Regions from separate parts of the Serratia bockelmannii genome, predicted to be linked through region 4. Evidence: predicted binding sites of a transcription regulator. Region 4 holds the regulator's gene; each other region holds the start of a gene.
What was found. The regulator CRP, encoded in region 4, controls carbon source genes, mostly activating them, when cyclic AMP is high. The targets are predictions, from matches to a motif close to ATGTGANNNNNNTCACAT.

Region 1 (2,201 bases), 1.4 Mb from region 4:
TCGCCACGTCGGTGGCGTCCGGCGCCAGGCTCAGCACTTTGGCCTGCATCGACAGGCCGATGGCCATGATCGCCATACCCCAGAAGATGCACAGCACGGTCAGGTGGCTTTCGCTGCCGGCGGCCGGCAACAGCAGCAGCAGGCTCAACGTCAGCAGCGCGATGGCGCCGATAAAGAAGCCGGAAGGGAAACGCTCGCTGTAGCGGCTGAACAGCAGGCTGCCGACGATGCCGGCGGCGCCGAACAGCAGCAGCATCAGCGTGGTGAAGTTCTCCGACAGCCCGGCCACGGTCTGGATAAACGGCTCGATGTAGCTGTAGGCGGTGAAGTGCGCCGTCACCACGATGATAGTCAGCATGTACAGCGCCACCAGCGCCGGGCGTTTGAACAGCAGCGGCACGCTGGCCAGCGAGCCGGAATGCTCGCTTTTCAGTACCGGCAGCAGGCGCCACAGCAGCACCAGCGCCAGGGTGGCGCACACCGCGATGCCGATAAAGGTCATGCGCCAACCGAGCAACTGCCCCACCACCCGCCCGAGCGGCAGGCCGAGCACCATCGCCAGCGCGGTGCCCCCCGCCAGCAGGCTCAGCGCCTGGGCTTTCTTGCCCGGCGGCGCCACGCGGATCGCCAGCGAGGCGGTGATCGACCAGAACACCGAGTGCGCCAGCGCCACGCCGGCGCGCGAGATAACCAGCGTGGTGAAGTCCCAGGCCACGGCGGTCAGCACGTGGCTGGCGATAAACAGCATGAACACGCCGATCAGCAGCTTGCGGCGCTCAATTTTGCTGGTCAGCAGCATGCACGCCAACGAGGCGGCGGCGACGATCCAGGCATAAATGGTAATGATCAGGCCGACCTGTTCGGTTTGCATCGAGAAGCTGGCGGCGATATCGCTCAGCAGACCGACCGGGATAAATTCGGTGGTGTTGAAGATAAAGGCCGAGACGGCGAGGATAACCACGCGCAACCAGGCGGTTGAGCGCGAAACGGGAGCGTGTTCCATGGTAAACAAAATCCGGACAGGTGCGGGCAAGTAGCGATATTTTAACCAACCGGCCCGCTAAATGCGATACGCGTCACACTTTAATTGTGTGGTTTTTTTCGCCGCATTTCGACACATTCGCAGACACACGGTTGCACAAATGCTGTGCTAATCTCTTGAAGCGTACCAATTTTTCCTGCCGCTCTTCCCCTCCGGCCGCCACACAGGACGCGCCGCGCCGAAGAACCGCGCGCAGTGTCCCTTTGGCGTTTTCTGAGGCGAGGTCATTATGTCTGCGATTTATGATTGGTCCGTGCTCGCATTGCGCAATGTTTACGATCGCCGCATTCAGGGCAAACCAGTGCTCGACAGCGCCGCGCTGTTCCCCGACGCCGAACGTTTCACCGCCCAATGGCGGCAGATCCGCGAAGAGGCGCTGACCGTCGCCCACGATCTGCACAATATTCCCCGTTTTCACGAGATCATGATCCAGCAGGAATCGATCTCCGCCAACGACGCGCGCGACTGGCGCATGTTCATCATGAAGGCCTACGGCCAGCCGATTGACCGCAACCTGGCGCGTTGCCCGACGCTGGCGGCGCTGATCGCTTCGTCGCCGGACGTACTGTCCGCCTCGCTCTCCTTCCTCGCGCCCGGCAAGCAGGTGCCGCCCCACCGGGGGCCGTTTCGCGGCATTCTGCGCGGCTATCTGGTGCTGGACATGCCCAAACGCGCCGACGGCGTACCCGCGGCGGTGCTGAAAGTGGACGGCCGCGAATACCGGCTGCACGAAGGGGAGTTCATGCTGTGGGACGATACCTTCGAACACGAGGTGTGGAACGACAGCCCGCAGGTGCGCACCGTGCTGCTGCTGGACATCCGCCGCCGCGACATGCCCGGCGGGCTGCGGCTGCTCTCCAGCGCCATCATCGCCCTGGTGCGGCTGAACGTGCGCTGGATGCAGCGCCAGTTCTGATTCCGGCGCTCAGGCGACTAACCGTCCTGAGAGATCGGCCATTGCTGCGCCAGCCACTGCTCGGCGGTGGTGGTGGCTATGCCCTGGCGCGCATTGAAGGTTTTCACCTTATCCCAGGCCACGCCGTCGGGGCGGGCGAAAGCCAGCCGGTATTTGGCGCCGACGTCGCGCGGATGGTTCCGCACCTCCTCCTGCAGCCGCTCTTTGTCCAACAAGACTCTGTTGACCTCAACGCCCCAGTGC
Region 2 (2,201 bases), 1.2 Mb from region 4:
ATTTGCTCAGCGGTATCGCCCATGCGCAGACCGGTGGAATACTCCGCCACCGCCGGCGGCACCGGCATCAGATCGCGGAATTTCAGCCGGCTGAACAGTTTGAGACGCTGCGACAGCGTGCGCGCCTTGTTGACGTCCACCAGCGTGCGCGCCAACGCCTTGCTGACGCCGATCGGCAAGACGGAAGAAGAGTCCGCCCCGCCGGCGATACCGACGCTGATGCTGCCGGCCATGATGCTCTCCGCCACGTTGGCGATCGCCTGGAAGCTGGTGGCGCAGGCACGCGACACGCTGTAAGCGTCGGTATGAACGCTCATACCGGTACCGAGCACGATTTCACGCGCGATGTTCGGCGCCTCGGGCATTTGCACCACCTGGCCGAACACCAGCTGTTCGATCAGCTGCGGATCGATGCCGCTACGCGCCAACAGCTCGCTCACCGCCGTTTTCCCTAAATCCACCGCCGGAATGCCGTGATAGGCAGTTGCCTGTTTGGCAAAGGGGGTACGCAGTCCATTCACAATCGCAATGCGGTCACCATGACGGGTCACCAACGGCAGTGCCTTACTCATAAATGCTCCTGAAGAAAATAACGTCAGCGCAATGGGCAGAAAGAGGTCTGACCTGATGAGGTCATTGTTAACCAAACGGTTACATTTGGCAAACCGGCAGAGATCAAAACTGCGAGCAGGCGCACTTTCTATCGGGGCGGCACGGGGAAGGAAATCCCCGGCGCGCAGCAGGCGGCGCCGGGGGTAAAGCGGGGATTAACGCAGGCCGAGCTGGAAGATCAGGGTTTCCGCCTGGCAGGCGAAGGTGAAATCGGCCTCCAACTGCACGCCACCGTCAACCGGTTTAATGCTACTGCTGATGTCACAAGGATCGGATTCGACCGCGCGCGCCTTTTCGCTCAGGGCGGCCAGCATCGCTTCCGCATCTTGTTGATTACTGAACACCTGGCTGTAGGACGCGGTGCAATCGGTGTTATCCATCACGGTGCCGACATCCACGCAGCAACACGCGGCGGTTTCCTGGGCGCTGCATTTATTAATTGCATCTGACATGATTGGTTCTCCTCAAGGGCCTCTGTTATCAGCCCAAATTGCCGTTTCACTCACCGGCACAAAGCCACAAAATTCTGCGGGTATTTTACGCTTCCACGCCGGCAATCACTAGCACTTACTTTTACTGGGTGTTTTAAGTGATGGAAATCACAAATAAAAATGAGCGTCTGCTAAGGAATGGTAAGAATTTTGTTATTTACCGCTGGCTTTTTGTTAAGCAGATCTCTTTTTTGATATCAGGTTGGAAATATTTCAAAAACAAACTTGCAACATTTTCACAGGTCAGACCTATACTTCAGCCACTGGTCTGATTTGTCTGAACGATAACGGACCCTACAATCCCGCGCTCCTTGTTACTTCGTGTAACAATAGTTTAAATAATAAACACATAATGAGGTTTTGGTCATGAGCCAGAAAAACCTATTGACTAAATCAGCTCTCGCAGCTGCAGTGGCAATTATTTCTTCAAACGTGTCTGCCGCAGGATTCCAGCTGAATGAGTTCTCATCAGCTGGTTTAGGACGTTCGTATTCTGGCGAAGGCGCCATGGCGGATACGGCGGCCTCCGCAAGCCGCAACCCGGCATTGCTGATGATGTATACCCGTCCGGAACTTTCTTTCGGCGCAGTCTTCATCGATCCGGACGTCGATATCAGTGGCCGATCTCCTTCCGGCGCCAGCCTGGATGCGAAAAACATCGCACCGACAGCCTGGGTGCCGAACCTGCATTATGTTCACCCAATTAACGATCAATTCGCCGTAGGCGGCTCGGTCACCAGCAACTTCGGTTTGGCGACCGAATATAACGACGGTTACGCGGCGGGTTCCATGGGCGGCAAAACCGATCTGGAAACCCTGAACCTGAACCTGAGCGGCGCTTATCGCCTGAACAAAAACTTCAGCTTCGGTCTGGGTTTTGACGCCGTCTACGCCAAGGCTAAACTCGAGCGTTACGCCGGCGATCTGCCAAAATTGATCGCCGGTTCAGGCAAATTGCCGCCACAGTTGGCCGGCCCGGTTTCGCAGATCCCGGCAGATACCCAAATTTCTCATCTGAAAGGCGACGAATGGGGCTTCGGCTGGAACGCCGGTATTCTCTACGAAGTGGATGAAAACAACCGTTACGGCTTCACCTAT
Region 3 (2,201 bases), 400 kb from region 4:
AGAGCAGAGGTTTCGCGCGTTGGTTGGCACCGGTATTGGCATTGTTGGTGGTCATGCAATTGACCGCCTGCGGCGATAAAGAGCCGGAACAGCGCAAAGCATTTATCGATTACTTACAGAATACCGTGATGCGCAGCGGGGCGAATATCCCCACGCTGAGCGAAGACCAGAAGCAGAAGTTCGGCAACTATGCCGGCGATTACGCGATTTTGGTCGGCTTTTCACAGCAGCTGTCCAAGTCGGTCGGCGCCAGCCTGACCCCGGCGTTGGATCAGATTAACCAGATCCGCACCGCGCAGGACTATCTGAACAAACGCGATGCGCTGCAGCAATCGGTCGGGGCGTTGAACCTGCTGGGCCAGCAGATCCAGTCGGCCAAATCGCAGGCGGATACCGCCCACGCGGCGCTGAAACAGCCTGACGATCTGAAGGCGGTGTACAACCAGGCCTATGACAAAATCGTCACCGCACCGGCCAACGCCTTGATGCCGGCGATCCCGACCACCGCCAGCTTTGTGCAGGATCTGGTGCAGGTCGGCGATTTCCTGCAGAGCCAGGGCAATCAGGTCAGCTTCAACAACAACGGCGTGCAGTTCCGCACCGCGCAGCAGGTGGCGCAGTACAACACCATGATGTCGAATCTGGTGGCCAAACAGCAGAACCTGATGAATGCGCAGAAGACCATTCAAAGCGTGACGCAATAATAACGCGTCCAGGCGCGAAACAGGCCGGCATTGCCGGCCTGTTTTATTTCCCCTCAGCGTTTCCAATAGCTTGCTGGTTTATTGCGCAGGCTTCTGTACTACACTTCAATTAATCCATTCATTAGGCAATGTAGTTTTCTTTCATTCATCACTTCGCTAGTTCCCGGCGGGATGAGTGCTCACAGGGAAGATCAAACAGAGCGTTGCGATCGGCGCTGCAGCTAAAAATAAATTGTGACTAATGTCACAATTCAAAAACAAAACGCCAATTTAAAAATGTGATCATAGTCACTTTATTGGGGGTTTTGTGGCGACTTTTTTCTCACTGTGCTTTTTTTACACGTCATAAATGTGATCTTTATCACTATAAATGAGGGTTTGCTGGGGTGTTGTGTGTGACTTGTATCACAAAAAATTCGTGAAGTTCGCGTGACAAAAACAGCGTGATAGAGTCCGTTTCGCATACAGCGGCAACACGGCTGGATCGTCACAACAATAATCACGCGCTCTATTGTCAGCGCGTAACAATAGGGGTGTGTTTTATGTTTTCACCAGACATCAAGGTTAAAGTGCAAAACTTTGGCCGCTTCCTGAGCAACATGGTGATGCCCAACATCGGCGCCTTTATCGCCTGGGGGATTATCACCGCGCTATTCATTCCAACCGGCTGGCTGCCGAATGAAACCTTAGCCAAGCTGGTCGGCCCGATGATCACCTACCTGCTGCCGCTGCTGATCGGTTATACCGGCGGGCGGCTGGTGGGCGGCGATCGCGGCGGCGTCGTGGGTGCCATCACCACCATGGGCGTCATCGTCGGTGCCGACATGCCGATGTTCCTCGGCTCGATGATCGCCGGCCCGCTGGGTGGCTGGGCTATCAAGCATTTCGACCGCTGGGTGGACGGCAAGATCAAAAGCGGCTTTGAAATGCTGGTGAACAACTTCTCCGCCGGCATCATCGGCATGCTGCTGGCGATCCTGGCCTTCCTGGGCATCGGGCCGCTGGTGGAGGTGCTCTCCAAGCTGCTGGCGGCGGGCGTGCACGTGATGGTGAAGAACAACCTGCTGCCACTGGCGTCCATCTTCGTTGAACCGGCGAAAATCCTGTTCCTGAACAACGCCATCAACCACGGCATCTTCTCGCCGCTGGGTATCCAGCAGGCCACGGAAGCCGGCAAGTCGGTGTTCTTCCTGATTGAAGCCAACCCAGGCCCGGGCATGGGCGTGCTGATGGCCTACATGTTCTTCGGCCGCGGCAGCGCCAAGCAATCCGCCGGCGGTGCGGCGATCATTCACTTCCTGGGCGGCATCCACGAAATCTACTTCCCTTACGTGCTGATGAATCCACGTCTGCTGCTGGCGGTGATCCTGGGCGGCATGACCGGCGTATTCACCCTGACGATGCTGAACGGCGGCCTGGTTTCTCCAGCTTCCCCGGGTTCGATCCTGGCGGTGCTGGCGATGACGCCGAAAGGCGCCTACTTCGCCAACATTGCGG
Region 4 (2,201 bases):
AGATAGAGCTGGCTGAGCGTCTCGCGCATCGGTTGCTCTTTCCACAGCCGGAACCAGAACCAGGTGAATAAGCCGTACCAGACGGTGCCGATCGCGTACAGCAGCGGCGCCTGCCAGACAGGCACCGTGCCGGCCGTGCTGAGAGCGAAGATGGCGGCCACCAGCGCCGCCGGCAACAGCCGGGCGTGCAGCGGGCTGATTTCGCCGGTAACGCCGAGCAGCAGCGCCAGGCCCAGCATCAGCGCCGGCAGCGGCACGTGCCACAGCAGTGCCTGTTGCAACAGCACGCTGCTGAAGGCGAACAGCGAGCCGCCGACGATCAGCCGTTTAAAGAAGCGCTTATGCGGCGTGTCCAGACCGGCGATATTGCAGCAGGCGGGCACCAGAGAGAACATCAGGCCGAGCTGCAGCTGGCCTATCAACAAGCCAAACAGCACCGGTAGGCACAACACCAGCGTTTGTCGCAGTGCGTAGTTGATTTCCGGGTGGTAGATCAGGCGGCGCCACATGGCAGAGAGCAGACAAAAAAACGGCGCAGATTGCGCCGTTTCTTCAGGGATTAACGGGTGCCGTAGACGACAATGGTTTTGCCGTGGGCGGAAATCAGGTTTTGATCTTCCAGCATTTTCAGAATACGGCCAACGGTTTCACGCGAGCAGCCGACGATCTGGCCGATCTCCTGACGGGTGATCTTGATCTGCATGCCGTCCGGGTGAGTCATGGCGTCGGGTTGCTTCGCCAGATTCAGCAGGGTTTGCGCGATGCGGCCGGTCACGTCCAGGAAGGCGAGGTTGCCCACTTTTTCGGAGGTAACCTGCAGGCGGCTCGCCATTTGGGCGGACAGGCGCATCAGGATGTCCGGGTTCACCTGGATCAGCTGGCGGAATTTCTTGTAGGAAATTTCGGCCACTTCACAGGCGGTTTTCGCGCGAACCCAGGCGCTGCGCTCCTGGCCTTCTTCGAACAATCCGAGCTCGCCGATGAAATCCCCCTGGTTGAGGTAGGACAGGATCATCTCTTTACCTTCTTCATCCTTGATCAGCACCGCGACGGAGCCTTTCACGATGTAGTAAAGCGTTTCGGCCTTTTCACCTTGGTGAATCAGCGTACTCTTCGATGGATATTTGTGGATATGGCAATGAGACAGGAACCATTCGAGAGTAGGGTCTGTTTGCGGTTTGCCGAGAACCATTCGCTGTTATCCTCTGTTGTTATCGCTGCCTTGTGTCACAGGGGTCAGAGTTCCCTGTAAAACCCGCCTGTAGCCGCAGTCATGAGCGAGGGCTACCGGCAAGTTTTGAGGCGTGTCATAAAAATACGCTGTCGCTCTAGCATATTAACTTGCCGTAAGCGCTGCAAGCTACATTCTGTTAACATACCGGTAAAGGAGCCTTTCTCTGGGCGTTTCCCTGAAATTCAGTGTCCCGGAAAGATTTATTGCGGCTCTGTTTGTAGCACAGAGTAAGGCGGGTGTCTCGTGTTGTCTCGCTTCAGCATGATTAGCATCAGGTTACGTTGCCTGTTTCTATGCGAAAGCGTACTCTGATTTTAAGAAATTAACCGGAGTGACCAGAATGCAGGCAAGAGTTAAGTGGGTGGAAGGGTTAACGTTTTTGGGTGAATCGGCCTCCGGCCACCAGGTGCTGATGGACGGCAACGCCGGCGATAAAGCGCCGAGCCCGATGGAAATGGTGCTGATGTCGGTGGGCGGCTGCAGCGCGATTGACGTGGTGTCCATCCTGCAAAAAGGGCGCAACGACGTGCGCGACTGCGAGGTGAAGCTGACCTCCGAGCGCCGTGCAGAAGCCCCGCGGTTGTTCACCCATATCAATCTGCACTTCATCGTCACCGGTCAGGATCTGACTGACAAAATCGTAGAGCGTGCGGTGAACCTGTCGGCGGAGAAATACTGCTCGGTGGCGCTGATGCTCAACAAGGCCGCCACGGTGACCCACAGTTTCGAGATCCGCCAACCGGCGTAATCGAGACGGAGCGCGGCCCGCCGCCGCGCTCAACGCATTTATTCGATCTTCTTGCCTTCCAGCAATCGCTGCACCAGCGGCGCCATGATCAGCTCCATCGCCAGCCCCATCTTGCCGCCCGGCACCACTAACGTATTGATGTGCGAGATAAACGAGCCCTGCAGCATCGCCAGCAAATAGGGGAAGTCAATCTGATCCAGCCCGCGGAAGTGGATCACC

Region 1: the regulator CRP is predicted to act here: its motif matches at 1,065-1,082, upstream of ACSJLU_RS16310 (sugar transporter).
Region 2: the regulator CRP is predicted to act here: its motif matches at 1,200-1,217, upstream of ACSJLU_RS17505 (YfcZ/YiiS family protein).
Region 3: the regulator CRP is predicted to act here: its motif matches at 981-998, upstream of ACSJLU_RS00155 (PTS mannitol transporter subunit IICBA).

Annotation. Positions count from the first base shown of each region.
Region 1 is NZ_CP196512.1:3,417,282-3,419,482, forward strand. Features, by position in the region: gene ACSJLU_RS16310 (sugar transporter) at 1-1,003, opposite strand, end outside; gene ACSJLU_RS16315 (aspartyl/asparaginyl beta-hydroxylase domain-containing protein) at 1,272-1,958, shown strand; gene ACSJLU_RS16320 (aromatic alcohol reductase) at 1,976-2,201, opposite strand, start outside.
Region 2 is NZ_CP196512.1:3,674,829-3,677,029, forward strand. Features, by position in the region: gene fadI (acetyl-CoA C-acyltransferase FadI) at 1-572, opposite strand, end outside; gene ACSJLU_RS17505 (YfcZ/YiiS family protein) at 768-1,064, opposite strand; gene fadL (long-chain fatty acid transporter FadL) at 1,470-2,201, shown strand, end outside.
Region 3 is NZ_CP196512.1:32,333-34,533, forward strand. Features, by position in the region: gene ACSJLU_RS00150 (DUF3053 domain-containing protein) at 1-704, shown strand, start outside; gene ACSJLU_RS00155 (PTS mannitol transporter subunit IICBA) at 1,247-2,201, shown strand, end outside.
Region 4 is NZ_CP196512.1:4,845,119-4,847,319, reverse strand. Features, by position in the region: gene ACSJLU_RS23080 (YccS/YhfK family putative transporter) at 1-509, opposite strand, end outside; gene crp (cAMP-activated global transcriptional regulator CRP) at 560-1,192, opposite strand; gene ACSJLU_RS23070 (OsmC family protein) at 1,575-1,982, shown strand; gene ACSJLU_RS23065 (phosphoribulokinase) at 2,021-2,201, opposite strand, start outside.